2 regions of the Carnobacterium viridans genome follow, and region 1 is predicted to be linked to the other one. Evidence: a T-box and tRNA genes for the amino acid it is inferred to sense, from the RefSeq annotation. Region 1 holds a T-box; the other holds one or more tRNA genes.

Evidence for each region. A T-box is a leader RNA that pairs with one kind of tRNA and senses whether it is charged. The one in region 1 lies ahead of tyrS (tyrosine--tRNA ligase), so its partner is inferred to be a tRNA-Tyr.
Region 2: it encodes a tRNA-Tyr, which carries the amino acid that the T-box ahead of tyrS (tyrosine--tRNA ligase) is inferred to sense. The anticodon was not compared.

What each region holds. Positions count from the first base shown of each region.
Region 1 is NZ_FNJW01000008.1:1,674,261-1,689,179, reverse strand. Features, by position in the region: gene BLT48_RS09595 (SulP family inorganic anion transporter) at 1-198, opposite strand, end outside; gene BLT48_RS09590 (hypothetical protein) at 356-778, shown strand; gene BLT48_RS09585 (peptide ABC transporter permease) at 800-1,741, shown strand; gene BLT48_RS09580 (peptide transporter) at 1,830-2,588, shown strand; gene BLT48_RS09575 (DUF2441 domain-containing protein) at 2,616-3,179, shown strand; gene BLT48_RS13910 (DUF6366 family protein) at 3,340-3,513, shown strand; gene BLT48_RS09570 (Gfo/Idh/MocA family oxidoreductase) at 3,858-4,874, shown strand; gene BLT48_RS09565 (Gfo/Idh/MocA family protein) at 4,926-5,903, shown strand; gene BLT48_RS09560 (MurR/RpiR family transcriptional regulator) at 5,907-6,773, opposite strand; gene BLT48_RS09555 (glycoside hydrolase family 1 protein) at 6,975-8,387, opposite strand; gene BLT48_RS09550 (beta-glucoside-specific PTS transporter subunit IIABC) at 8,400-10,265, opposite strand; gene map (type I methionyl aminopeptidase) at 10,660-11,415, shown strand; gene BLT48_RS14355 (nucleotidyltransferase family protein) at 11,608-11,847, shown strand; gene BLT48_RS14350 (nucleotidyltransferase family protein) at 11,877-12,161, shown strand; gene BLT48_RS09535 (hypothetical protein) at 12,181-12,555, shown strand; T-box leader at 13,042-13,258, shown strand; gene tyrS (tyrosine--tRNA ligase) at 13,327-14,592, shown strand; gene BLT48_RS09525 (hypothetical protein) at 14,773-14,919, shown strand, end outside.
Region 2 is NZ_FNJW01000008.1:512,077-526,995, forward strand. Features, by position in the region: gene BLT48_RS03860 (DUF2188 domain-containing protein) at 1-408, shown strand, start outside; gene BLT48_RS03865 (YtxH domain-containing protein) at 733-1,242, opposite strand; gene BLT48_RS03870 (aspartate aminotransferase type Ic) at 1,379-2,629, opposite strand; gene BLT48_RS13810 (OadG-related small transporter subunit) at 2,728-2,865, opposite strand; gene BLT48_RS03875 (sodium ion-translocating decarboxylase subunit beta) at 2,893-4,014, opposite strand; gene BLT48_RS03880 (biotin/lipoyl-containing protein) at 4,061-4,411, opposite strand; gene BLT48_RS03885 (hypothetical protein) at 4,425-4,721, opposite strand; gene BLT48_RS03890 (oxaloacetate decarboxylase subunit alpha) at 4,738-6,153, opposite strand; gene BLT48_RS03895 (phosphoenolpyruvate carboxykinase (ATP)) at 6,227-7,867, opposite strand; tRNA gene BLT48_RS03900 (tRNA-Leu) at 8,258-8,341, opposite strand; tRNA gene BLT48_RS03905 (tRNA-Cys) at 8,376-8,446, opposite strand; tRNA gene BLT48_RS03910 (tRNA-Gln) at 8,477-8,548, opposite strand; tRNA gene BLT48_RS03915 (tRNA-His) at 8,558-8,630, opposite strand; tRNA gene BLT48_RS03920 (tRNA-Trp) at 8,675-8,748, opposite strand; tRNA gene BLT48_RS03925 (tRNA-Tyr) at 8,780-8,863, opposite strand; tRNA gene BLT48_RS03930 (tRNA-Phe) at 8,870-8,945, opposite strand; tRNA gene BLT48_RS03935 (tRNA-Asp) at 8,980-9,052, opposite strand; tRNA gene BLT48_RS03940 (tRNA-Val) at 9,065-9,137, opposite strand; tRNA gene BLT48_RS03945 (tRNA-Glu) at 9,185-9,256, opposite strand; tRNA gene BLT48_RS03950 (tRNA-Ser) at 9,267-9,355, opposite strand; tRNA gene BLT48_RS03955 (tRNA-Asn) at 9,410-9,483, opposite strand; rRNA gene rrf (5S ribosomal RNA) at 9,496-9,611, opposite strand; rRNA gene BLT48_RS03965 (23S ribosomal RNA) at 9,702-12,622, opposite strand; rRNA gene BLT48_RS03970 (16S ribosomal RNA) at 12,858-14,419, opposite strand.

The sequences.
Region 1 (14,919 bases):
TGAAATTAATCCAGTACGACCTCCAAAAAAAGCAGCCGTTGCTGTGATAAAAAATGTTGCATAAATACCCACAATAGGTTCCACACCAGCAACTAACATAAAACCAATTACTTCAGGAAATAAAGCTAAGCAAACAACAATTCCAGCTAAAATATCTCCTTTTATGTTACCAAACCATTCATTTTTATACTTTTGCATAAATACCTTCCTTCTCAAACTTAAACAAAACAGCTCACAATAAGACATATTAACACATGAGTAAATAAAAAACTTTACTATTTTTTTCTGCACTATATAATGAGAGCAAGATTAAAAAATAAGAAATGTTATCTAATGAATTGTTTGGAGGAATTTTATGAAGAAAACCCTATTTTATTTAACATTTATTATTGTACCAGCTTTGTTTATTTACTTTTACAACGTTTATCTAGTGTCAATTGAAGGCCTTCTTTCAAAAGATCCACTTGCTGTAACTAGTTTTATTCGCATAGTACACATCCTTTTCCCTCTAGTTATTGCAATTGTTTTAATTTTTTTATCTTTATATTCTTTGAAATTTTCAAAATTTAAGAGCTTTTATATAGTGCTGACTGTCTACTTTATAGTCTTTTTAGCTCTTTCTATTTTACCTTTGTTTTCAAATATATTACCTCTATCTACTTCAGTAGCAGCGATATATATAATGAACGATTTCCCTTGGTACGCAGGCTACTATGGAGGAACTCTACTATTCGCTCTTGTTTACAATAAAATAAATAAACCGTTATTAATAAAATAAAGATGGAGGCCATTTTTTTTAATGAAAACATTGAAAAATAAAAATAATCCATTGTGGATATTGTGTTCAATCGTGTTATTTTTTTTACTGCTTAGTTGTTTATACGAGCCCTTATTATCAAAAGTTTTAACGATCCGAGTAGAAAAGACTATAGTAAACGGAGAAGTAAAGTATCCACCTTTCACCCCTCTTGAAGTTCTGCCATTTGGTACAGATATCATAGGGTTTACTATCTTTGCTAAAATCATACAAGGATTTAAATACACTTTTTTTATTGGATTATTATTAAGTATCGCTCAGATATTAAGTAGTTTGTTTATAAATATGCTAACTCTTCATAAATTAGGATCAAAAATTTTGCTGCCTCTATTTTCTTATTTTGACAAGCTTTTTACATTAATTCCTAAACCTTTTTTATTGTTGCTATTAATAGCCCCTTATTCTGATGCCTTATTCTTTAATACCGATAATGTCCAACCTTCAGCTAATTTGAAATTTGTGATGATTCAATTATTCATTTTATTTCTTGTAGGAATTCCTAATTTGGTTAAACTGTATCATTCTGAATTAAACTTTCTTTTCAAACAAGATTTTGCCTTTGCTAGCCAGACATTAGGGAGTTCTAAGTTTAGAATGATTAGCTATTCTTTTAAACCACAATTAACAGAACTTACATTAAATTTGTTTTTCAAAATCCTAACACAAAATTTATCTCTTTTTATTTATTTAGCTTACTTTCAACTCTATCTAGGGGGTTCCTTAGTAACACAGTTAGATGCAAGCACTACATATACGGCAACCATATCTAACGAATGGAGCGGGTTGATTGGCCAAAATATTAATCGACTAGCTAGCACTCCATGGACGGTGCTCATTCCGTTAGCTTTTTATGGCGCCTTTATTCTCTTGCTCAATGGTATCAAGCGATCTTTAACGGGAGGGATGCAAAATCAATCCATATAAAGAAATTATAAAGCAATCCATTTTGCTTATTACCTTACCGGCAGGTATCATTCTACTTGTTTGTTTAAGCTATACATTACCTTTAGGCATGGGAAATCTAGACTTATTAGTCGAAATGGTAAAAGAATCTATTAGTCAAATTTTTACCTATCGTTACTTATCTGATTTATTGGTTATATATCAACAAACTAGCGGTGACTATACGTTAAAATTAATCAGTGCTAGTTTAGCCATAACATTATTTTCACTACTTGTGTATAGTTACTATTTTCCAAAACTAAAGAGTAAAACGGTATTGAGAGTGATAAAGTATTTAGAAGATATCGAGAGTTTACCTGTGCTTGGCATTGTCTTTTTCGTCCACTGGATGAGTGTCGTTATCTATAAAGAAACTTCCATTTATCTGTTTAAAACAGTTGGTACGCCCAGAGAACCCGCGATAATTGTTCCATTAGTTATATTGAGTATTTTCCCGATTATTTTTCTGATTAAATACATGACTCCGTATATCAAAGATGTTTATCAATCTAATTATTTTGTCTTCGCAAAATCACTGGGGTATCCTAAATATAAATTATTCTTTTCCTATGTTATTCCAAATTTACTAACCTTTTTAGAAAATATCATGAAATTTATTTATCTAGAAATGATCACAGTGATGCTTTTTATTGAAATTCAATTCAACACAGGAGGATTATTAACCGGCTTAAGAAATACACAAATTATGCCTCCTAATAGCAACAGCCCTCAAGTAATTGTTATCAGTTATTTACTTTTATTATTAAGTCCGTATTTGCTTATGAGTCTGTTATTTAAACTAATCAATATTTTCATTTCAAATAAATAATGACATAAATAAGGAGGTATAAAAAATTTGCAATACTACCATCTAGTTACAAGAAAACCAATGTATGTCGGGCAAAAAATTAATTTCGATAAAACACATAAGAATAGATTATATTACTTCTTCCTAGACAATAATTTTAAAAGCAAATCAAATGAGTCTTTGGACAAAATACTAAATCATTTAGACTCAACAATTGAACATGAAGACCTATCATTTTTAAAAGATTCTCTATCTCATACTTCGAGAGCGATTAGAGAAGTCATTACAGAAATGACTAGATTAGAATACTTTCCCCTGCTTCCCTCAAGATTTGAATGCTTATATGGATCTGATAGTCGACAGGGTGTACTTGAATGGAAAGAATTGTTTGAATCCTATAACAGAGATATTATTCAAATTGTCAAACTAGAAACTACTGGCTCTATCTTCAAAGGAAATGCTGCATTACTTCCGTCTTTAGAAAATTCTTCTTTTTTAGAAAAAATCGATCAAGCAAAAAAATATTGGAGCTCTACTGCTGAAAACCACCTCACTGAAGTACTGATTGGTGGAGAAATTTTAGTTACAGAAATTATTGAAGATTTTCAGTAAACTATCTCTATCTAACATCAATACATGCGACTTATGAGTTAGCATAGTTGAAAAGTAATGCATGATTTGATTTACATTTAGCAACCAATAATTTACATTCACCAAAACAACTAAATTTCTACTATATGTAAGTAAAACAAATTTTATAGGAGGACGGCATATGAATAAGAGAAAAAAGAAAGATGGTTCTATCATTAATTTAGTTGAAGGGACAAGAAGATTTACACTTGGAATCCCTTCTGACAAAAACGATGCTATAAGTTGGAAAAGTACTCTTTTATTAATAGTAGTATTCATTTCAGTTTTTTTTATCTACTCCCTGTTTGAAAAATAATGTTCTATTTTTAATCATTCACCTTTATTTAATGCCATTAGTTTGAATCTTTTTATTTAGAGAATTAAAGATACTCTATCAGCTACTAAAATAGTAGCATCATTGACATTACGCAATATTCTATCTTTATTTAAACGTAGTTATTTTTTCTGCATCTAAGCAAACGGAATCATAGCCTTCTTCCATTGCTTTTCAAATAAAAACTTGTTAACTAAACATAATGTTCCGTTTGTATCACGTTGTCTAGAAGAAAAAGAACATCAGAACCTGAATGAATGGATAACAGCCTATTTTGATTGTTTTCATATATAATCTAATTACACAGACTATTAGGAGGTTTTTTTATGTTAACAATGGCTTATATTGGAAATGGGAAAAGTACAAATCGTTACCATTTACCTTTTTCACAAAAAGCAGAAAATATTCATGTGAAAACGATTTATTCTTGGCATGAAAACAGCTCATGGGATAAGGTTCCTGGAGTCTACTATACTACGAATTTAGAAGAGATTTGGAATGATCCAGACATTCAATTAGTTGTAATTTGTCTTCCAAGTTCATTACATTTTGAATTTGCAAAATTAGCATTGGAAAAAGGAAAAAATGTGCTTGTTGAAAAACCCTTTACTGAAACTGCTAAAGAAGCAAAAGAACTATTTGAGCTAGCAAAATCAAAAAAATTACTTGTTCAATGTTATCAAAACAGACGCTACGATTCAGATTTTCTAACAGCTCAAAAAGTGATTGAAAGTGGAATAATAGGTGAATTACTAGAAGTTGAAATGCATTATGACTATTTCAGACCAGAAGTTCCAGAAAATGCTAAAGAATTTTCTGCCACTTCAAGTTATCTATATGGGCATGGATGCCATACAATTGATCAAGTTCTTTCTTACTTTGGAGAACCTGATTCCATTCACTACGATGTAAGACAATTGTTGGGGCCTGATCGAATGAATGATTATTTCGACTTAGACTTTTACTATTCAAAAATAAAAGTTTCGGTTAAATCGAGTTATTTCAGAATAAAACAACGACCAAGTTTTGTTCTATATGGTAAAAAAGGCATGTTTATCAAACAAGAGAAAGACAGACAAGAAGAACATTTAAAATTATTCTATATGCCTACTAATCCTGATTTTGGTATAGATACTCCAGATCATTATGGTACCGTGACCTATGTAGATGATGATGGTCTCTATCATGAAGAAAAAGTAGTTTCAGAAATTGGGGATTACAGTTATGTTTATAAAGGTTTACATGAATCTATTATCAATGGAAAAGATAAACTAGTAAAAGATGAAGAAACGATCCGTCAATTGGAAATACTCGAAGAAGGCATCCAAAAAATCAACTACTAACTAATCTATTCATTTAAAAAAATAGTATTCTATTAGGAAAGAAGGTTTATCATGAAACTCGCGATTATAGGTGCAGGAATGGTAGTGAATGATTTTTTAACAATGATTGGTGACGTTCCTGAAATTCAGTTAGAGGCAATTGTGGGCACTGAAAGAAGTATAGATAAAATGAAGAATTTAAAAAGTAAATACGGAATCCGTCAAGTCCTAACGAATTATGAAGATTGCTTAGAAAATAAGAGCATAGACACTGTTTATATTGCATTACCCAACCATTTGCATTTCTCTTTTGCTAAACAAGCTATCCTCAATAAAAAAAATGTTATCTGTGAAAAACCATTTACCTTAAATTTAGTTGAAATGAAAGAACTCAAAGAGCTTGCTTTAAAAAATAAAGTCATGTTGTTAGAAGCTATAACCAATCAATATCTAACCAATTATAGAAAAATAAAAGAATCACTAAAGGACATTGGAACGATTAAACTAATTGAATGTAATTACTCTCAATATTCTTCAAGGTATGATGCATTCAAAAAGGGAGAGGTATTGCCTACTTTCAATCCTAAAATGGGTGGTGGAGCTTTGATGGATATTAATATTTATAATATCCATTTTGTTATGGGGCTTTTAGGTGAACCCAAAGAAGTAAGTTACCTAGCAAATATTGAAAAAGGGATCGATACTTCTGGCATACTCAGTCTTGATTATGGGGATAAAAAAGTAGTCTGTATAGGAGCTAAAGATTCTACAGCTCCGATACGAACCATTATTCAAGGCGATAAGGGCGCCATTATTATTGAAGGTCCAACAAGTACTATCGAACGATTTACTATAATAGACCATCAAAATAAGAGCGAAGTAATTGATTCTAGAGTTCATGCACATCGGATGTATGAAGAATTCACTGAATTTGAAAGAATCATTAGAGAATCTGATTTTGAAGCTATGACACAACACTTGGACCATAGCGAAATGGTTATGTCTGTTGTAGATAAAGGTTTAAAATCTGCTGGTATAATATTAGGTTGATTTTTATATCTCTTCAGACAAAATTCCCTTTTCAATCAACAATTGTTTTTTCTTCAAATTTTCTAGATTATCTCTGTATTCTTTTGCGTATAGAATAGAATAGAGCGTATTCAATATGTATTCAAATGCAACTTGTGATGCAAAAGTTCCAATTTTCACAAAATCATATTCTTCTTGAACGACTACGATTGTTTTGGTAGCTAACTGAATCAAGTCAGAGTTCGAATTTCCTGTTATCAAAATTGTTGGAATCTTTTCATTAGAAAAATGTTGCAGAATACGATTATTATGCGGACTAGTTCCTCCATAAGATAAAAATAAAGCACAATCATTTGGGGTAAGGTTAGATGCATTCCAAGCTACATCTGCATATTCTTCAGATATAATAGCAAATTTGTTAATTTTTATTAATTTACTTTGAAAGCTTCTTGCTCTTACTTGTGAATCACCACGAGAAAACAGAAAAATACGCTCAGAGTTGTACAGCATTTCTGCAACCGATTGTAATAGTTCTTCATCTAATTGAGCTAACGTCTTTTTTACCGTATCAATAGTTAGATCTGCCATATTCTTAGCTATATCCATGGTTAAATCTTCTTGTTTAAATGGGAAGTTTGCATCTACTTCACCCGGCAAATGCAATTCACTATAAACGACACTCGAAATTGCAAGTTTAAAACTTCTAAAGCCATCATATCCGATTTTTTTACAGAGACGGATAATTGTTGAGTGAGAGGTATAGGTTAATTTTGCTAAATCTTCAATATAGATAGTTGGAATCTTAGTGATGTTTTGAATAATATAATCGGCAATTCTTATTTCGGTGTTTGTAAAGTTATGTTGGTCTTTTAATTTATTCACTATTTGCAACACTGTCAACAACTCCTTAATAAAATTATTCTATCCTATTTAACTCTAATTTACTATATGCTCTATTGTTGCAAAGCAACAAATCCCTCCTATCTATGTTCCTTTGCATAAAATAAACTCAAAAAAATTCTACCGCTTAAGAGCAGTAGAATTTTTTTGTGGTTCAACCTTGTAGAATCTTCAAAATCTTAATAACTTACTTTACTTCTCTTCTGCTAATAAGCCATTATTTCGAATCACTTCTTGATACCAATAGAAACTGTCTTTTTTGATTCGACTTAAATCCTTTAGGTCATGGTCTTCACGATTAACGTAAATAAAACCATACCGTTTTTTAAACCCTTGATGTGAACTTAGCAAATCGATTGCTGACCACGGACAGTAACCGAATAATTCAACACCATCGTTAATCGCATCGTGACAAGCAGCAATATGATCACGAATATAATCAATACGATAGTCATCATGAACCTGTTGATCTTCTGTTAAGACGTCTGGTGTTCCCAATCCATTTTCGGTAATAATCAAGGGCAATCGGTATTGACGGTAGTAATCATTTAGAACCAAACGTAGACCCATTGGATCAATCTGAGCTCCATATTGCGATGCTTTCAAGTGCTGATTAGGTTCAATTTTGAAATATCCATATAAGTCAAAATCAATATCTTTCTCTTTTGTTCCAACTGGATGCATTTTATCAGCTGGTAGATAACTTGCCACTAATGTGCGGTAATAATTTACAGCAATAAAGTCTGGTTTAGCACCTTTTAAAATTTCTGGATCTTCAGGTAACGTCTTAGGATAAATTTCAAGATCTCGTAAGTATTTTTCATAATAACCAGGATAGGCTCCAAAACAATACATTTCTAAAGCATAATTGGTCTTAAAATTATCATTCATTCTTGCTGCCCAAACATCTTCTGGTTTAGTTGAACTTGCGTAGGTCATCGTTGAAGACACAGAAGGACCAATTTTACCACCTGCCACCATTTTATGGCAATCAATGGTTGCTAAAGCATGAGCAACGAACATATGGTAATCCATTTGTGCACGAACTTTTTCTGCATCCTTTGGTTCCACTTGATACATATTCATTCGCTCATTTACTCTGATCATTAAGTTTTGTTCGTTAGTTACTTGCCAGTCTTTAACACGATCTCCAAACGCTTGGTAACAAACTTGCGCATACCGTTGGAAAGCATTGACACATTCCCTACCTTCCCATCCATTGTACTTTTCGACCAAGGCAAAGGGTAAATCAAAATGATACAAAGTAATAAACGGTTGAATATCATGCTCCACTAAACAGTCGATCACACGATTATAAAAATCGACTCCTGCTTGGTTCACTTCTCCATCTCCATCAGGGATGATGCGTGACCATGATATAGAAAAACGGTAAACATTCAAGCCTAATTCTTTCATTAACTTAATATCTTCTTCAAAATGATGATAAAAGTCACTGGCTACTTTTGTGTCTGCTTGAAGTGCTGACCTTTGGAAAGAATTGTAATCAGCAACAGACATGCCTTTACCATTTTCATCCCATGCACCTTCAATTTGAAATGCTGATGAGGAAGCTCCCCACAAAAAATCATCGTTAAATTTTTTCATTGATATACACTCCTATAGCTTAATAAATAATAAATTATCTTCATTCGTGACTTGAGGTTGGTTGCTTGAATCTATTGCTCGATACTGTGGTGAATTCGTAATAATCAAAGAAGTTGTTATATCGTAACCTGCAGCTACAATAGCATCCCTATCAAAGGAAACTATCTTACTTCCTTTCTCAACATGGTCATCAACAGATACAAAACTTTCAAAATGTGTTCCTTTTAATTCTACCGTATCGATTCCTATGTGAATCAACATTTCAATACCATTATCTAACACTAATTTAATAGCATGTAACGTTGGGTATAGAGCCGACACTGTACAATCCATTGGTGCACGAACTTCTCCTATTTCCGGATAAATTGCAATTCCTTTACCCAATGCTCCCGAAGAACAAACTTCGTCCTCTACTTCTGACAACGGAATGACTTGTCCTTTTATAGGAGATAAAACTTTTATGTCATAATCTGAGATGGACAGTTCATCTGAATCATTTTTTACAACTTCTTGATCTTCGCTTGGCAAATCTTTAAACCCTAAAATCATTGTCAGTGCACAGGCACCAAAAAATGCTATGCTACAACCAATAAGATAGCTTAGAAAAGCTTTTGTACCCGCATCTGCATAAACCGGTATCGTTAATACACCTTGATTAGCAAAAGCTATCCCGTAAGAACCACCCCAACCCATCAAGGCTCCTCCTGCAGCACCGCTGATAACAGCATAGATCATTGGCTTTTTCAAACGCAAATTCACTCCATAAATAGCAGGTTCCGTGATACCGAATAGAGCCGTCACAGTAGCAGATGCTGCAACTGTTTTTAAGCTTTTATTTTTGGTTTTCAAGAAAACGCCTAAAGCCGCACCAGCTTGAGAGAAGTTGGCTGCACCGGCAAATGCCAGTAAGTTTTGTCTTCCTGTTTGTGCCACATCATTTATTCCAATAGGGATAATAGCACGATGAGCACCGAAGATGACCAATATACACCAAATGCCTCCAATAAATGCTCCTAATAAAATTGGGCTAAAATTCATAATATAATAATAAATCCAATTTATAAATTGTCCGATATAGATTCCAATTGGTCCGAATACCAACAAAGTCGTCGGAATCATAACTAGTAAAGATAATGTAGGAACCATAATTATTTTCAAGACTTCTGGAATGACTTTTTCTAAGAAACGTTGCACATAAGATAGTATAAAAACAGCAATAATAATAGGAATAACGGATGAGACATAGTTAGCTTTCGTAATACCTAAACCAAACAAGGACACTGCTGTCTCCCCTGTCATTAAAGCAACAATTGTAGGATAACAAAGCGTAGCACCGATAATCATAGCGATATATTCATTCGTTTTGAACACTTTAGCTGCCGCATAGCCTAAAATAATCGGCATGAAATAGAAAAGTGCATCTGAAGCAGCATTTAATATAACATAAGTATCATTTTCTTTGATATCTAGTTGATAAAACGTAGTTGCTACAATTGATGCAACTGCTAAAATCCCTTTTAACATACCCGATGCAGCAATTGCTGGAATCGTTGGTGTAAAAATAGCTGTAATCGTGTTTAACAGTTTACTACCTAGAGAAATATGGGGGGTTTCTTTTTTTGACTCTGGCACATCACTTAACATCGTTTCTAATTGTTCATAAACTTGTTCTACCTTATTTCCCAAAACAACTTGGTACTGACCGTTACTTTCTACAACCGAAATCACGCCTTCTACTTTGAGGAGCTTATCTTTTTGAGGCAACTCAGAGTTCTTCAATATAAACCGCAACCGGGTGAAACAATGTGTTAACTCAGAAACGTTTTCCTTCCCTCCAACGTACCTTAGAACTTGCTGAGCAGTCTTTTTATAATCCAATCTGTTCACTCCTTTTTATTTTTCCACCTGAAGACGGCAAAAGATAACACTAAAAAAACCAACAGCAACTTTATTGGTGACTGTTGCTGTTGGTTTTACTAATTATTTTTACTTTTTATCTGACCTAACTATCTTTTTGCAACTGTTATCTTTTCTTAACACATTAGCATACTTATAAGAGCAAATTAAATTTCTTGTTCCATATCCTTTATTTCCAGATACCGAATCAGCTTTTTAAATGCTTACTAATTATAACCTGTTATCTTACTTTTAATCAATGACAACATTGTTTTATTCATTAATAACTAATAAAGCCTATAAATTCTTTTATCTTTCAATGAAAACACTTATACTATTAGGTATAGATTTAGATTTAAAGAAAAGAGGGAATGAATTGATTACATTAAAGTCACAACGCGAAATCGATGCAATGGATGAATCTGGAACCATCTTAGCAAATATGCATATTGCTTTACGCGATTTTATTAAACCTGGCATAACGAGCTGGGATATTGAAGAATTCGCTCATAAATTTATCTTAGAGAATGATGCCATCCCGGAACAAATTGGTTTTGAAGGGTATGAATATGCAACATGTATCAGTATAAACGATGAAATTTGTCATGGTTTCCCAAGAAAAGAAGTTCTTAAAAATGGAGATTTGATCAAAGTTGATACGGTTATTAATTTGAAGGGTGCTTTATCAGATTCTTGCTGGAGTTATGTAGTGGGAGAATCAACTGCTGAGAAAGACCATTTAATGGAAGTTACTCTAAAAGCTATGTATAAAGGTATTGAACAGGCACAAGCTGGTAACCGTATAGGAGATATCGGTCATGCGATTCAAACTTATGTTGAAAGTGAAAACCTATCAATTGTTCGAGAATTCTTAGGACATGGTGTTGGGCCAACCTTACATGAAGCTCCGAACGTCCCTTCCTATGGACAAGCAGGTAAAGGCTTACGCTTAAAAGAAGGCATGGTCATTACTATTGAGCCTATGGTAAACACAGGAACATGGAAATCAAAAATGGATGATAACGGTTGGACTGCTCGAACAAAAGATGGAGGCCTCAGCTGTCAATTTGAACATACATTAGCGATTACGAAAGACGGCCCACGTCTTTTAACTTCTCAAAACGATCAATAAAGAATCTTTTTAATCTCAAACAAATTGAAATAAGTCTTCTAACACATTTTATTCTAGTGTCAGAAGACTTATATTTGGATATAAAATTTGTACATAAGCACTTTATCATAGTCGAAATTTACTTTATACTAAATCCAAACTCTTCATCGTAGATTTAATTTTCAAAAATCTATGATAAGGTAGGAAAAAACAGTGACTACTTATGAAAAACAATTATTAGAAATGATTAAACACGATAGTTACCTCTTATCCATTTTAAGAGCGGTTCAGGAATTAAATCTAACCGATTGTTGGGTATGTGCAGGTCTCATACGGAACAAAGTTTGGGATAAATTACATAATACTACAACTCCTGTAACTGATATTGACGTCATTTACTTTGATCCTTCAGACCTATCATGGGAAATAGAAAAAGAACTAGAAAAAACTTAGGTTGTTTACTTCCAAATCAGCCTTAGACCGTGAAAAATCAAGCTCGTATGCATTCGAAAAGTGGATTTGATCCTTTTACTTCATCTTATGATGGTGTTGCTCATTTTCCAGAGACTCCAACTGCACTAGCGGTAAGATGTCACCATGATAAGCTTGAAATCATGGCTCCCTATGGACTAAACGATTTATTTGAAATGAAGGTAGAACCCACACCCTTTTACCAACAAGGTAGCAAATTTCATTCAATCTATATTGATCGTATTCAAACTAAAAAATGGAAAGATTTCTGGGAAAATTTATCGATCGAACTTTAAAATTGAAAAGAGGGTTATTATGTCTAAGCAACTCATTCTTGCATGTATGATTCTTTTTATCTTGATTAAATTAATCACTTTTATTTACGTTTCACGTGGTAAATACTCCTCAAGACTTGTAACCTACTGGACTATCTTCCCTACTGATTTAGATAACATTGACCATCTCTCGAAGCAACAACAAGTTAAATTCAACTTTCTAATTTATTTAAGCGGGAGTCTAGATGTATTGATTTATTTAGTCATTATAGGACTTATATTCGAGAGAAAAACAGATGACTTAATTCTTTTATTATTGCTCAATCATTTGAGTTCTTATTTATTTAGCATACCTTTAAATAAAATTTTGGAAGATCACTCTTTAGAAAATGTAACTAATGGGGATGGTAATTGATGTTTACAATTACCAAAATAATGCTTGGCTCTGCACTACCTTTTTCCATTTTTTTTTATGTATAGAATTTTTAAATATTGGAAGACAGAAAAAAGTACCTACGATAGAAAATCATTTGTCGGTTCGACCTTGGGTATATGCTATTTGTCGCTCGGTTTAATTATTTTTTTTACAGGACTTTTTGATTCACTCTTTGGTAGAGGCATTTTTGATTTCTTTTGGTTATCTGCAATTATTATTGGTGTCGTTTTTTGTATAAAAGAATTTAATAGAAGCCCTTTTCATTCATTGATCTTTCTTCTCTTGTCTTATATCTATTTATTGTTCGTACCTTATATCATTATGTTTTCGTTTATGTAAATTAAAATTTAATTTTACTGTGAAGTATACCAACTATTTAATGATTCAAGATTTCTAAGCAGATAAATTCAAAAACAAGATTGACAAATTGTCTTTGCTTCATCTATACTGATAACAATCTCATAATAATTTACGATGAAAGAGCATAGTAGCATCTGGTCCCTGTTTCATAGAAAGCCTATGGATGATGAAAATAGGTACAAACCAACTTTGTGAAGTACACTCTGGAGTAACTTGATTAACCTCAAGCGTATTACTACGTTACAGTAAATGAGTGGTAGGCTTGTTTTGCTTTAAAACAGACTGCAATTTGGGTGGTAACACGGAAAATTTCGTCCCGATAAAAAAGAGATAACTCTTTTTTATCGGGCTTTTTTTATGCACAAAATACATATATAAGGAGCTGGAACAATGAACATTATTGATGAACTAGAATGGCGCGATGCCATTAATCAACAAACAGATGAAGCAGGTTTAAAAAAATTAATTGATCAAAAAAAGGTAGGATTATACTGTGGGGTTGACCCAACTGGTGATAGCATGCATATTGGTCACTTGATTCCATTTATGATCTTGAAAAGATTTCAATTAGCCGGTCACCGTCCCGTCATCGTTATTGGTGGAGCAACTGGTTCAATCGGCGATCCAAGTGGAAAATCTGAAGAACGTGTTTTACAGACTAGCGAACAAGTTCAACATAATGTCGATAAATTAACTCGTCAAATGGAAAAACTATTTGATGCAGGCAAAAATGAAAAATCTATTCGTATGGTTAACAATTTGGATTGGACAAAAGAGATCTCTTTACTCGATTTCTTACGCAATATTGGGAAAAGTTTCAACGTCAACACGATGTTGTCTAAAGACATCGTTGCTAGTCGTTTGGAAACCGGTATTTCATTTACTGAATTTACTTATCAAATTCTGCAATCAATCGATTTCTTACACTTGTACCAACATGAAGATGTTCAATTACAAATTGGTGGCGCAGACCAATGGGGAAATATTACGGCTGGTTTAGAATACATTCGTAAACAAGAAGGTTCTGAGGCTGAAGCCTATGGATTGACTATTCCATTAATGTTAAAAGCGGACGGAACTAAATTTGGAAAAACTGCTGGTGGGGCTATTTGGTTAGATCCAGAAAAAACCACTCCTTATGAATTTTACCAATTCTGGTTAAATCAAGATGACCGTGATGTGGTTAAATACTTGAAGTATTTTACTTTTTTAACTAAAGAAAAAATTGAAGTTTTAGGTGAAAAAATAGCAACTGAACCGCACAAACGGGAAGCACAAAAAACGTTAGCCAGCGAAATGACTCTATTTGTCCATGGCGAGCAAGCTTTAAAAGATGCTGAAAAGATTACTGCAGCTCTTTTTTCCGGTGATGTAAAAAGCTTAACGGCTGACCAAATCGAAGAAGGATTTAAAAACATGCCTACTTTCGAATCTTCAAAAGAAGAACGAAATATTGTTGAATGGTTAGTTGATGTAGTTGGTATTGAACCTTCTAGACGCCAAGCTCGCGAAGACATCAAAAATGGTGCTCTATCCATGAACGGCGAAAAAATTACAGACGTTGAATCTATTGTGACACCTGAAAACTCATTTGATGAACGCTTTATCCTGATTCGTAAAGGAAAGAAAAAATATTTCTTAATTAAATTAGTTTAAAAGTAGTAAGAGCTTTATTTGCTAGGTCCTTAGTAATTAAAGCTCTATTTAAGCTCTATACTTCTTAGTGTTGATAGCTTAGTTAAATGGTTCAGCAACATTTGACGTTGGTCAGTAATTAATTGAGTTTTTTTTAACACATTCCAGAAATTTTCGGAGGAATAGGAGGAGCTTGCAGCCATGAAAGAGGATGCATTGAGAATTACTTATCGTTCGGCTTTAGCCGCTACGTTAAGTTTGACGCTTGCAAGTTTTGAGACGCGTTCTTCGGCTCAAAATGGTCCCATTGCTCTCCGCAAGCTATCCCGTAATCCGGAGGAAATTTCT
Region 2 (14,919 bases), 1.2 Mb from region 1:
GCTTCATTAAAGAATTTTGACCCACTATTACGAAAGAAAACAATTGAAATTGCTAATGCTCTTTTAGCTAATGGGTATGAAGATGACCGTGCGATTCCAATTGCGATCTCGCAAGCTAAATCGTGGATGGAAGATGCTTCTAGAGATGAAAAAGACGCTTTTGATAAAGAAAAGAACCCTAAAAAAAAGGATCAGCACGATACTTCAAGTGCTAATCCCAAGTTACTAGACAATCCTGTTGAAGTCTTTTATGAAGACGATCATTGGTCGGTCAAAACAAAAGAAGCCAAACGAGCTAGCGATACATTTGATAAAAAAAATGATGCCATAAGTCGTGCTAATGAAATTGCTGCAAATAAAGACTCTGAAGTCATCATCTATAAAAAAGATGGTACTAGACAACATTAAAATAAGGCACTTGCGATGAAGTTTCTCATCGCAAGTGCCTTATTATTTTGGTTCAATAATTTTCAGTGTGGATAGCTTGTTTACATTAATTATACGAAATTTCTAGAGGAATAGATATTGCTTGTAGCCATGAATTGAATTCAATGCGAACTATAAAGCGTTAGCGCTTCAGCGATTACGCTTTGTTTGAGGCTTGAAAGTCTGAAGACGTCCTTGGCTTCAGATGGTTCCATGGCTCTCCATAAGCAAAATCGTCCATTCCAGAAGAAATTTATTTTATTCTGTCAACACTAGTTGTTGATTTTCCATTTTTCTAACAATCCCTTAAAATGTATCAACTGGATTATTTTCTGCTTTGGTTTCATTAATTTCCATTTTTGCTTCATCCACAACCGCTTTTGAAATATCTTTTGCTTCTGAAGTTGTTTGACTGACTTGATCTTTCAAACTTACAGCAGTATATTTTGCTTCATTTACGGCCTCACTTAAATTAGCTTTTAACGTTTCTTTGCTTCCAGGTACGCCATCCTTAACGTCTTTCAAATCTGCTTTTAGAATTTGAGAGTCCATTTTAAGTTGTTCTGTTAATTGTTTTGAGGCTAATTGCATATCTGTTTTCAAGCCAACTGCTGCATCTGTTGCAATAGCTTTAAAATCTCCGCCACGTTCTTTAGCAATCGACATATAATCGCTAGATGTTTCTTTAAGCATTTCTGCTTTATCTCTTAGTTCTAATTGATACTCTTCTCCAGATTTAGGTGTAAATAAGTAAGCTGCTACATATGCTGCCGCTCCTCCTATTGCTGCTCCAAATAAAAATGTTCCTTTTGACATTTGTCATCTTCCTTTCTATGATAAATCTAAAAATGAAGTTTCCCATAAAAAAACTTTAGACTTCAATTACTTCTACTATCATTCTACATTTTTAGATTCAATATAACAAAAGTTACCCTTTATTGTTTTACAATGATCATTCTTTTTTCAAACTAATAAATTCAATACATAAACAAATGGCGTCCATTGCTGCATCTAAATCCTCTAGTGATACTGGAGTTGGTGCTAAACGTATACTGTTATCTTTAGGATTATCACCGTATGGATAAGTTGCACCTGCTTCTGTTATGGCTACGCCAATTTCAGCTAATGCATGAACAATATCGGTTGCACATCCATTTTTGGTCGTCAAATGAACAAAATAACCGCCTTTTGGTTCTGTCCACTCCACATAATCTTTATCTGCAAAATAATCGGTTAATTTCTGATTGATCAAATCAAATTTTGGTTTTAAAATACGTGCATGGTCGTCCATATGTTGAGCAATGTGATTTTTATTTTTTAAAAACTTCACATGGCGCATTTGATTGATTTTATCAAATCCAATCGTTTGAAAAGAAAGTTCTTTTGCTACTAAGTCAATATTACGTTTACTTGCTCCTAAAGCTGATACACCGGCACCCGGAAAAGTGATTTTTGATGTTGAACAGAACATCCATGCGCGGTCTGGATTCCCAGCAGCCTTACAAGCACTTAATAAATTTTTAGCTGCATGCTTATCGTTCGTCAAATGATGCACAAGATAGGCATTATCCCAAAGAACCATAAAATCCTCTGACATTGTCTTCATATTGGCTAAGCGATCAACTACTTCATCTGAGTAAGTTATGCCTGTTGGATTACTATACGTAGGAACACACCAAATTCCTTTTATAGCTGCATCATCTTTTACAAGTCTTTCTACTTCATCCATATCAGGACCATCTTCTTTTAATTCAATCGAGATCATCTCAATGCCTAAGTTTTCTGTCATTGAAAAGTGGCGATCATATCCTGGGCTGGGGCATAAAAACTTAATGGTTTCGTTAGAAAGAGTGCCTTTATTTCTGGAAAATAGATTAGATACGATGGCTAAGTGCATTAAACTTAAACTGGAGTTTCCACCAATCAGAATCTCATCTAAATTGGTTTCTAAAAGTTCAGAAAACAACTTTTTAGCTTCATAAATACCCGTTAATTCTCCATAATTGCGAATATCTACGTTACCTTGACTCATAAAATCTGACGAGGAAGAAAATACATCTAACATAGGTTCTGATAATTGTAATTGTTCCTTACTCGGTATACCTCTTTTTATATTTAACTTCAACGGTTGTTCTACAAATTTGTCATAGCTTACTTTTAAATGATCATAATATTTTTTTAACTCTTCTGCTGATTGTTTCATTTCTTTGTCTCCTTTCGCTTTTACTCTTCTAAAAAAGTATAGCGAAGAACAATTAAGAAAGCAAAACAAAGTTCAAGATGAACTCTGTTTTACTTTCCTTAATTCTTCTTGGACAACCATTTGACTAAACCCGTACAAGCTAAGAAAAGAAGCCCCAAAACCATAAAAATACCAACCATTCCATACCCCATTAATTCCAAACCTTGATGTAAGGCTGTATAGTCAATATCAAACATCTTTTCACCACTTTCTTCTTAATAATATCATGAAAAGTATCCTAGTAATAAACCGCCGGCGATTACTGAAGCTATCTGTCCTGAAACATTTGCTCCTGCCGCATGCATCAAGACAAAATTCTCTTTGTCTTCTTCTTGAGCCAATTTTTGGATAACTCGAGCAGACATCGGAAATGCAGAAATGCCCGCCGCACCAATCATAGGATTAATTTTTTCTTTACGAAATAGATTAATAAATTTGGCAAATATTACCCCAGCAACGGTATCCATAATAAATGCAATCAATCCAAACCCAATAATTAATAAAGAATCTATAGTTAAAAATAATTCTGCCGTCATTTTAACTGAAATGGTTAACCCTAGTAAAATACTAACAATGTTTACTAACTCATTTTGAGCAGTATGGCTTAATCGATCTAAGACCCCACATTCTCTTAGCAAGTTCCCAAACATCAAAAAACCAACTAATGGTAGCGAAACTGGTGCTATAAATCCGGATACAATGATAACAACGATGGGGAAAAGGATACGAACAGTTTTAGAGATAGATGATGAGGTATAATGCATCCTTATCAAACGTTCTTTCTTTGTCGTTACAGCCTTGATTGCTAGTGGTTGGATAATCGGTACTAAAGCCATATAGGAATAAGCGGCTACAGTAATAGGCCCTAATAGTTGTGGGGCTAACTGCAACGCCACAAAAATAGAGGTAGGTCCATCTGCCGCACCGATAATGCCGATCGAAGCAGCTTCTAAAATATCAAAACCAAAAATAACCGCAACTAAGATCGTAAAAAAGATCCCAAATTGAGCAGAAGCTCCAAATAGTAATAAAATCGGTTTTTGCAGCAATGGTCCAAAATCGATCATCGCTCCAATCCCAATAAAAATCAACAGCGGAAATAATTCTGTCGCAATACCAAAATCAAACAAAACATCGAATATGCCTTCTTGTTCTTGATTATTTACTAGTTGAGTAATTAACCCAGATTGCGGAAAATTAACCAACAGTGTTCCAATGCCCATAGGAACCAGCAAAGTCGGTTCAAATTTTTTCTTAATGCCTAGGTACATTAAGCATGCCCCAATGGCCATCATAATGATTTGTCCAATTGAAATGGATAATAAGCCAGAAAAAAAAGTACTCAAAAAATCTCCTCCCTCACTAGGAATTTGAATCGGAAATAATTTCTCCTTAATTTGGAGTAATTAAGAGCAAAACTTCGCCAGCTTCTACCGCTTGATTAGAGTGAACCTTTATTTGCGAGACGACACCATCAACCGACGCTACAATTTCATTCTCCATCTTCATTGCTTCTAATAGACAGACCGTTTCTCCAGCATTTACGGTTTGATTTTCTTGTACCTTAACAGACAAAATTCTTCCTGGCATAGGAGCTGAAATCGTTACTTCATCCGACTGATTCTCGTTGCTTTTAGCAGAGCTTGTGGGCTCCTTTTCTTTATTTTTGTTCAGTTCCCCTGCAATTTCCTTTATTGAAACCTGATATACTTTACCATTTACTGTTATCTCATAATTTTTCATCAGCGCACTCCCTTTATCGAATTCGCTCAATCTTTGTTACTTGATAGCTCTTATCTTGCTGATCCTCATTGGCTAAAATCAATGCCATTAAAACTGCAATTAGTTTAGTTTCTTCATCTTCATCCTGAACAAGCGCTGGAAAATCTTGGTTTGTTTGGTCAGTCGTCTCTGTTTGATGATTGACTTTATGTTGATTCGATTGCAATTGAATCAACTGACGGAACAATTGCCACACAATAAGCAGTACAAATAAGACTAACAACCCAACCACAGCAATCACCACTATATCCAAATAAGAAAAACGTTCCATTTTTTCACCTCATTTTTTATAGATAGGCAGATATTCTAATGGTTTGTTCCTCATCTATTGCCTCTCTTTTTTGTTCAACCTTTTGAGCCGAGTATTTTTTGATTAAAAATTCTTTTCCAACTTGAGGGAATAAGGCATACGTTAATACATCTTCATCCGTTCTTGCACTATTTCCTATCTCTTTTTTCAAACGTTCAAACTCTGGTTGAAGGTGATCAGCTGGTCGATTTGTAATAACTGATTCATTATGAATAATCTTCTTTCTGAAATCGTCGCTGATTGGCATTGGGGAACGTCCATAGGAACCCTTTAAATACTCTTTGATTTCATTTGGAACCATCTTGTAACGCTCTCCAGCTAGAACGTTAAAGACTGCTTGTGTACCAACCATTTGACTCATAGGAGTTACCAATGGTGGATAACCTAAATCCTTGCGAACTTGCGGGACTTCCTTCAAGACAGCTTCATACTTTTCAGTTGCATTGGCTTGTTTTAATTGTGAGTACAGATTGGATAACATCCCTCCAGGAACTTGGTACAATAGTGCTTTCGGATCCACAGCCATCATTTTTGGATCTAACTGCTGATTAGCTAGATACTTATCTCGAATAGGTTTAAAATAATCAGCAATTTCTTCCAATAACTGGAGATTTAACTTTGTTGTTGCAAACCCCTCATTTAATGCAATAGCCATTGATTCAGTAGGTGGTTGACTGGTTCCCTCTGAAAAAGGAGAAATAGCAGTGTCAATCCTATCTACACCAGCTTCAACAGCCATTAAATACGTCATTTGCGAAATACCACTCGTAGCATGAGTGTGCAAACTAAGTGGTACAGTAAGAACGCTTTTCAGTGAACGCACAAGTTCTTTTGCCACAAATGGTGTTAATATACCCGCCATATCTTTTATACAAATTGAATCTGCACCCATTTTTTCCAGTTCTTTAGCTAGTTGAGTATAGTACTCTATTTTGTGTACTTCACTTATGGTATAGCAAATAGTCAACTGAGCCTGTTTTCCATATTTTTTTACTGCTTTTAAAGAAGCTTCCAAATTTCTAGAATCATTTAAGGCATCAAAAATTCTGAAAATATCTATACCATTTTCACTAGCTTTTTCAATAAATTTGTCTACAATATCATCAGCGTAATGCCGATAACCCAATAAATTCTGACCTCTTAACAACATTTGTAATTTTGTGTGTGGCGCTCTTTTTTTTATGGCTCTTAACCTTTCCCAAGGATCTTCATTTAGAAAACGAATCGCAGCATCGAAAGTAGCTCCTCCCCAACATTCCAGTGAATAGTACCCAACTTGGTCCATTTTTTCAATAATAGGCAGCATTTCTTGCGTCGACATTCTTGTAGCCATCAAACTCTGATGAGCATCTCTCAAAACGGTTTCCGTAATTTCAACCGTGTGTTCTTTCATTTTTTTATACTCCTTTCTCGTAAATGAAAAGGATGAGTTGAAATAATTGACCTTTAATGCAAGTACTATCTTTTTATTCAATCAATGCTTGCATGGCTTCTAATGCTTCGTCTGGTAAAACATTCAGTTGATTTTTTTCCTTTTGTTCTTGAATATAAGCTACACGCATGTTTAAACGTTCTTGAACCAACTGATGATACTCTTGATTGTCAAACTCGGGCTCATATCCATCAACCACTAGGTAACTCAAGTCATTTAGGGTTCCAAAAGGTTTAAATTCTGCTGTTTCTTCAACGATTGATTCAATACTGCTTAGAGTAATAGCAGCAGTAACTTTTTTATCTCCAAAAAATCCTGTATTTAAAATATAACAATTGATCTTTTGATCCGTAAACAATGCTTTAAAATGATGATAGTCTTCATCAAGTGGATAAATACGGAATGGATTTGCATACGGCTCAATCACAAGTTTATTGACATCGATCCCTTTTTTCAATCGTTCAGCTGTAGAACGTTTTGTAGCTAGAGTAGCTCCAAATGTTGCAGCAAGTATCGGGTCATTTATCTTCATTACGGGTGGCAAACTTTCATCTTTCATAATCCAATAGATTGCATCTATGGGTTCATCGAATTTATCTACACGATTTGAAGTAGAGTAACGTGACTTTATAGTTCTACCATTACCATTACGTAAATCTTCTGTCAGTAAAACTTTATCGCCATTTTCATCTAGCGTGACCGCTACATTTTGTACCGTCACAAAATAATCAACTTCTACATGATCTGAAGGGTAATCTTGTGTTTTATCAAAATAAGCAGGTTCTAGTGCAATAGATAAACCATTCTTTAAGGAAATAATGAAGGCATCATCATGCAAAACTTCCACTTTATATTTATGTTCATGTTTCGCATGTGTTAATGTAGACTTCCCTGATCCGGATAGTCCAAAAAATGCTGACACATAGTTTTTTCCATTCGTTAAAGTGAATTTTTTTTGACCACCATGACATGCAACGTACCCTAAACGGTGAGCTGTGCCCCAAGCAAGTGTTAACGTTGCTTTCTTTAACTCTCCAAAATAATTCATACCTAAAATGACTGCTGTGTTATGCTCTGAATCAAAATAAGCCAGACCCATTGGATAATCCGGATGATGCCATTCTGGATCTTGATAAATAAAGATATCGCCTTCATTTATTGGTCTTGATTCTAGATACATTTCGTCATACAATTCATTACAAATTTGGAAATTTAATAACCAAGAGTATAAGTTATTTTCTTGGCCAACAGGCACACTCAAATGAGCTTTCACCATAAATTCAGGATCTAAACCAACGTAAGCCGTTCCTTTATAGCGCTTGTTATTTTCACCTTGATAAATAGCTTCCCGAATGATTGGAGCCAATTTAGCATCTTCTTCAGAATTTTCTCCCAAAATACGTTTTGCTGCTGCAGTACGACCTACCACTGCTCCACCATTTTCAACCAGAACTTTTGCTCCAAATGGCAAGCCTAATTTTTCTGGATGCTTAACTAATAAATCAGTGACGACAGTATGCATTGATTCTTTAGCCAGTAAGTATGCTTCTTCAATCGTTTCTATTTCATTAATATTATTCCCATACATCGTTGTCTCTACTACCGCACGCAATGGCGAAAATAGAGGGTTGTTTTTTCTAATTTCAGCTTTTGAGAAAGTAGATCTTGTTGACATATTATCCTCTCCTTTTAGGCAATAAATTTGAACGAACATCTACATAAAATCAATAGAATATACTTAAATTAGTAAGCGGTTACATATAAAGAAAACATTTGATATTTACACCACCATCATAACAGATAGCACAAAAATAATGAATAAAGTATCCTTATATTACAAAAATAGGTTGAATCTCCATACCTTCAAAAGTATTAGGGATATTGAATTTGGGCTCTATACTTTTTAATATTGATAGCTTAGTTAAATTAATGGCACGAAATTATTGGTGGAATAGATTTGCTTGTAGCCATGCAAATGATTCCATGGCTACAAGCAAGCTGACGAAGAGTCTATTCAAACAGAAAAAGAGCCCCAAGAACAAGATGTTCTTGGGGCTCTTTAGTATACCGGCGGCCGGAATCGAACCGGCACGCCCTCGCGGGCACAGGATTTTGAGTCCAGCGCGTCTACCAGTTCCGCCACGCCGGCATATGGACTGCTCTTTTTCATCTTTTCTGATGTAAGGCGGTAACCGGATTTGAACCGGTGATGAAGGTTTTGCAGACCTCTGCCTTACCACTTGGCTATACCGCCATCTTTTTAGTTGAATACTATTCAATTAAACTGGGCTAGCTGGATTCGAACCAACGCATGAGGGAGTCAAAGTCCCTTGCCTTACCGCTTGGCTATAGCCCATAAAAAAAAGGCGACTGATGGGGTTCGAACCCACGCATGCCGGAACCACAATCCGGTGTGTTAACCACTTCACCACAATCGCCATGGTAATAATCCTATTCTTTTTTGCCAATCTTATTCTAAAAATGGCAGGGGTAGTAGGAATTGAACCCACACTGATGGTTTTGGAGACCATAGTTCTACCTTTAAACTATACCCCTATCGGATAAAAGGGTGTTGATTTTAAAAAAATGGTGGAGGGGGGCAGATTCGAACTGCCGAACCCGAAGGAGCGGATTTACAGTCCGCCGCGTTTAGCCACTTCGCTACCCCTCCATATAATGGTGGCCTGGGACAGAATCGAACTGCCGACACCTTGAGCTTCAATCAAGTGCTCTACCAACTGAGCTACCAGGCCATCTTAAAGATGGTTTATTTTATTCGTAAACCAACGGTCTCGACGGGAATCGAACCCGCGATCTTCTGCGTGACAGGCAGACATGTTAACCCCTACACCACGAGACCTTTTTGTAACAATGGAGGTTGACGGGATCGAACCGCCGACCCTCTGCTTGTAAGGCAGATGCTCTCCCAGCTGAGCTAAACCTCCGAGTGTGAATCCTTACTGCATTCCTTAACCAGTAACGATGTTACTGATGACCCGTACGGGAATCGAACCCGTGATACCGCCGTGAAAGGGCGGTGTCTTAACCGCTTGACCAACGGGCCGTTTTTTGAACGGAGAGTAAGGGATTCGAACCCTTGAGACAGCGTTCACCGCCTACATGATTTCCAATCATGCTCCTTCGGCCGCTCGGACAACTCTCCAGATTCGGTTCACCAAAACTATTCACGTTTTAGTTACATAGTTTGACTATGGAACTCCGCAAGTAGGACTCGAACCTACGACATCATGATTAACAGTCATGCGCTACTACCAACTGAGCTATTGCGGAATAATTGATTCTGCGTGGCAACGTCCTACTCTCACAAAGGGAAACCCTTCACTACCATCGGCGCTAAGAAGCTTAACTTCTGTGTTCGGCATGGGAACAGGTGTGACCTTCTTGCCCTCATCACCACACAATGTCAATCGAAAGTCCGTTGGACTCTCAAAACTGGATAAAGTCTAAAGTGTCTTTCGTTTGCTTACCTTCGTACACCGGGTATTGCTTTGGTTAAGTCCTCGACCGATTAGTATTGGTCCGCTCCGTATATCGCTATACTTCCACTTCCAACCTATCTACCTGATCATCTCTCAGGGGTCTTACTCACTTACGTGATGGGAAATCTCATCTTGAGGGGGGCTTCACGCTTAGATGCTTTCAGCGTTTATCCCGTCCACACATAGCTACCCAGCAATGCCCTTGGCAGAACAACTGGTACACCAGAGGTGTGTCCATCCCGGTCCTCTCGTACTAAGGACAGCTCCTCTCAAATTTCCTACGCCCGCGACGGATAGGGACCGAACTGTCTCACGACGTTCTGAACCCAGCTCGCGTACCGCTTTAATGGGCGAACAGCCCAACCCTTGGGACCGACTACAGCCCCAGGATGCGATGAGCCGACATCGAGGTGCCAAACCTCCCCGTCGATGTGGACTCTTGGGGGAGATAAGCCTGTTATCCCCAGGGTAGCTTTTATCCGTTGAGCGATGGCCCTTCCATGCGGAACCACCGGATCACTAAGCCCGACTTTCGTCCCTGCTCGACTTGTAGGTCTCGCAGTCAAGCTCCCTTATGCCTTTACACTCTGCGAATGATTTCCAACCATTCTGAGGGAACCTTTGGGCGCCTCCGTTACACTTTAGGAGGCGACCGCCCCAGTCAAACTGCCCGTCAGACACTGTCTCCCAGCCCGATAAGGGCTGTGGGTTAGAGTGGTCATACAGCAAGGGTAGTATCCCACCAACGCCTCCACCAAGACTGGCGTCCTGGCTTCAATGGCTCCTACCTATCCTGTACAAGCTGTACAAACACTCAATATCAAACTGCAGTAAAGCTCCATGGGGTCTTTCCGTCCTGTCGCGGGTAACCTGCATCTTCACAGGTACTATAATTTCACCGAGTCTCTCGTTGAGACAGTGCCCAGATCGTTACGCCTTTCGTGCGGGTCGGAACTTACCCGACAAGGAATTTCGCTACCTTAGGACCGTTATAGTTACGGCCGCCGTTTACTGGGGCTTCAATTCTGAGCTTCGCCCGAGAGCTAACCCATCCTCTTAACCTTCCAGCACCGGGCAGGCGTCAGCCCCTATACGTCATCTTACGATTTTGCAGAGACCTGTGTTTTTGATAAACAGTCGCCTGGGCCTATTCACTGCGGCTGACCAATTGGTCAGCACCCCTTCTCCCGAAGTTACGGGGTCATTTTGCCGAGTTCCTTAACGAGAGTTCTCTCGCACACCTTAGGATTCTCTCCTCGACTACCTGTGTCGGTTTGCGGTACGGGCAGTTGGTTTCTAACTAGAAGCTTTTCTTGACAGTGTGACATCGGGAACTTCGGTACTTAATTTCCCTCCCCATCACAACTTGTTCTTAAAGAAGCAAGCATTTGACTCACTTCAAAACTTGTTGCTTGGACGCGCATATCCAACAGCGCGTATTCCTTAGCCTACTGTGTCCCTCCATTGTTCAAACAAAACCAACTGGTACAGGAATCTCAACCTGTTGTCCATCGTCTACGCCATTCGGCCTCGACTTAGGCCCCGACTAACCCTGGGAGGACGAGCCTTCCCCAGGAAACCTTAGTCATTCGGTGGACGGGATTCTCACCCGTCTTTCGCTACTCATACCGGCATTCTCACTTCTAAGCGCTCCACTAGTCCTCACGATCTAGCTTCAACGCCCTTAGAACGCTCTCCTACCATAGAACCAATGGTTCTATCCACAGCTTCGGTGTTATGTTTAGCCCCGGTAAATTTTCGGCGCAGGGTCACTCGACTAGTGAGCTATTACGCACTCTTTAAATGATGGCTGCTTCTGAGCCAACATCCTAGTTGTCTAAGCAACTCCACATCCTTTTCCACTTAACATAAACTTTGGGACCTTAGCTGGTGGTCTGGGCTGTTTCCCTTTCGACTACGGATCTTATCACTCGCAGTCTGACTCCCGGATATAAATCAATGGCATTCGGAGTTTATCTGAATTCGGTAACCCGAGAAGGGCCCCTAGTCCAAACAGTTGCTCTACCTCCATGATTCTAATTCCGAGGCTAGCCCTAAAGCTATTTCGGAGAGAACCAGCTATCTCCAAGTTCGATTGGAATTTCTCCGCTACCCACACCTCATCCCCGCATTTTTCAACATACGTGGGTTCGGTCCTCCAGTGCGTATTACCGCACCTTCAACCTGGACATGGGTAGATCACTTGGTTTCGGGTCTACGACCACATACTCATTCGCCCTATTCAGACTCGCTTTCGCTGCGGCTCCGTCTCATCAACTTAACCTCGCATGGGATCGTAACTCGCCGGTTCATTCTACAAAAGGCACGCTATCACCCATTAACGGGCTTTAACTATTTGTAGGCACACGGTTTCAGGGGCTATTTCACTCCTCTTCCGAGGTTCTTTTCACCTTTCCCTCACGGTACTGGTTCACTATCGGTCACTAGGGAGTATTTAGCCTTGGGAGATGGTCCTCCCGGATTCCGACGGAATTTCTCGTGTTCCGCCGTACTCAGGATACTGATCAGAGTGAAATTGGTTTCGATTACAGGGCTTTTACCTTCTTCGGCAGACCTTTCCAGGTCGCTTCTTCTACCAATCTCATTTATGACTCTATGTGTTCAGTCCTACAACCCCAGAAAGCAAGCTTTCTGGTTTGGGCTATTCCCGTTTCGCTCGCCGCTACTCAGGGAATCGATTTTTCTTTCTCTTCCTGCAGGTACTTAGATGTTTCAGTTCTCTGCGTCTACCTCTACTGACCTATGTATTCAGTCAGCAGTAACATCCTATCAAAGATGCTGGGTTCCCCCATTCGGAAATCTTTGGATCAAAGCTCACTTACAGCTCCCCAAAGCATATCGGCGTTAGTCCCGTCCTTCATCGGCTCCTAGTGCCAAGGCATTCACCGTGCGCCCTTATTAACTTAACCTATGGTTAACAGTTAATTTTTAAACCTCATCTTTCGATGAGAACCTTAAAAAAACTCATTTTTAAAACTTTTCGGTGTGTTTCTGGTTTGTTACTTGATTACACTTTTTAACTTTATCCAGTTTTCAAAGAACAACGTCTTGCCGCAACCAAAGTTGCGTTTTTTTGAGAAGATTAGACCTCTCAAAACTAAACAAAGTAAAGACGAATGTGTGGGTTTCCGTTAAATTCCTTAGAAAGGAGGTGATCCAGCCGCACCTTCCGATACGGCTACCTTGTTACGACTTCACCCCAATTATCTGTCCCACCTTAGGCGGCTGGCTCCCAAAAGGGTTACCTCACCGACTTCGGGTGTTACAAACTCTCGTGGTGTGACGGGCGGTGTGTACAAGACCCGGGAACGTATTCACCGCGGCGTGCTGATCCGCGATTACTAGCGATTCCGGCTTCATGTAGGCGAGTTGCAGCCTACAATCCGAACTGAGAATGGCTTTAAGAGATTAGCTTGGCCTCGCGACCTTGCGACTCGTTGTACCATCCATTGTAGCACGTGTGTAGCCCAGGTCATAAGGGGCATGATGATTTGACGTCATCCCCACCTTCCTCCGGTTTATCACCGGCAGTCTCACTAGAGTGCCCAACTGAATGCTGGCAACTAATAATAGGGGTTGCGCTCGTTGCGGGACTTAACCCAACATCTCACGACACGAGCTGACGACAACCATGCACCACCTGTCACTTTGTCCCCGAAGGGAAAGCTCTATCTCTAGAGTGGTCAAAGGATGTCAAGACCTGGTAAGGTTCTTCGCGTTGCTTCGAATTAAACCACATGCTCCACCGCTTGTGCGGGTCCCCGTCAATTCCTTTGAGTTTCAACCTTGCGGTCGTACTCCCCAGGCGGAGTGCTTAATGCGTTAGCTGCAGCACTGAAGGGCGGAAACCCTCCAACACTTAGCACTCATCGTTTACGGCGTGGACTACCAGGGTATCTAATCCTGTTTGCTCCCCACGCTTTCGAGCCTCAGCGTCAGTTACAGACCAGAGAGTCGCCTTCGCCACTGGTGTTCCTCCACATATCTACGCATTTCACCGCTACACGTGGAATTCCACTCTCCTCTTCTGCACTCAAGTTCTCCAGTTTCCAATGACCCTCCCCGGTTGAGCCGGGGGCTTTCACATCAGACTTAAAGAACCGCCTGCGCTCGCTTTACGCCCAATAAATCCGGACAACGCTTGCCACCTACGTATTACCGCGGCTGCTGGCACGTAGTTAGCCGTGGCTTTCTGGTTAGATACCGTCAGGGGATGAGCAGTTACTCTCATCCTTGTTCTTCTCTAACAACAGAGTTTTACGATCCGAAAACCTTCTTCACTCACGCGGCATTGCTCCGTCAGACTTTCGTCCATTGCGGAAGATTCCCTACTGCTGCCTCCCGTAGGAGTCTGGGCCGTGTCTCAGTCCCAGTGTGGCCGATCACCCTCTCAGGTCGGCTACGTATCATCGCCTTGGTGAGCCATTACCTCACCAACTAGCTAATACGCCGCGGGTCCATCCATAAGCGGTAGCCGAAGCCACCTTTTTTCCATTCGCCAGGAGGCGATTAGAAGTATGCGGTATTAGCATCCGTTTCCGAATGTTATCCCCCTCTTATGGGCAGGTTACCCACGTGTTACTCACCCGTCCGCCACTCTTTGACTTCGGCGGGTGCAAGCACCCGGTGAAATCAAAGCGTTCGACTTGCATGTATTAGGCATGCCGCCAGCGTTCGTCCTGAGCCAGGATCAAACTCTCATATAAAATGATGCTTGAAGCTCATATTGATTGCTAGCGAATAATTATTCACTAATTTTGTTACTGTTGACTTAGCACTGCTGAGTCACCCTCACATTTGGTTCGTCTTACTTTGTTTAGTTTTCAAAGGTCTAAAGCGTGTTGTCGCGTTTCTGACAACTTCTAAATAATACAATAGTTTTTTAAATTCGTCAAGCTTTTTTATTTTATTTTTGAATAATTATCCAAAAACATTTTTTTTGCATTTAGCTTAGCGACATTTATCAGGTTACCACAATCTGTAACAGACTGTCAAATGAAATATTGATTTATTTAAGAATATTTTTTTCTTTATTGCCAGTGTTAAACTACTTGCAACATCAATTACTATAACAAGTCTAGCCCAGATGGTCAACCATAAAGTTTACATTCTTTACAAAAAAAATACAAAAGCGAACATTTATTTATTTGCAATTCGTGAAAAGACGTATATATATTCAAAACACTTTTCACATCGGAACTATTGC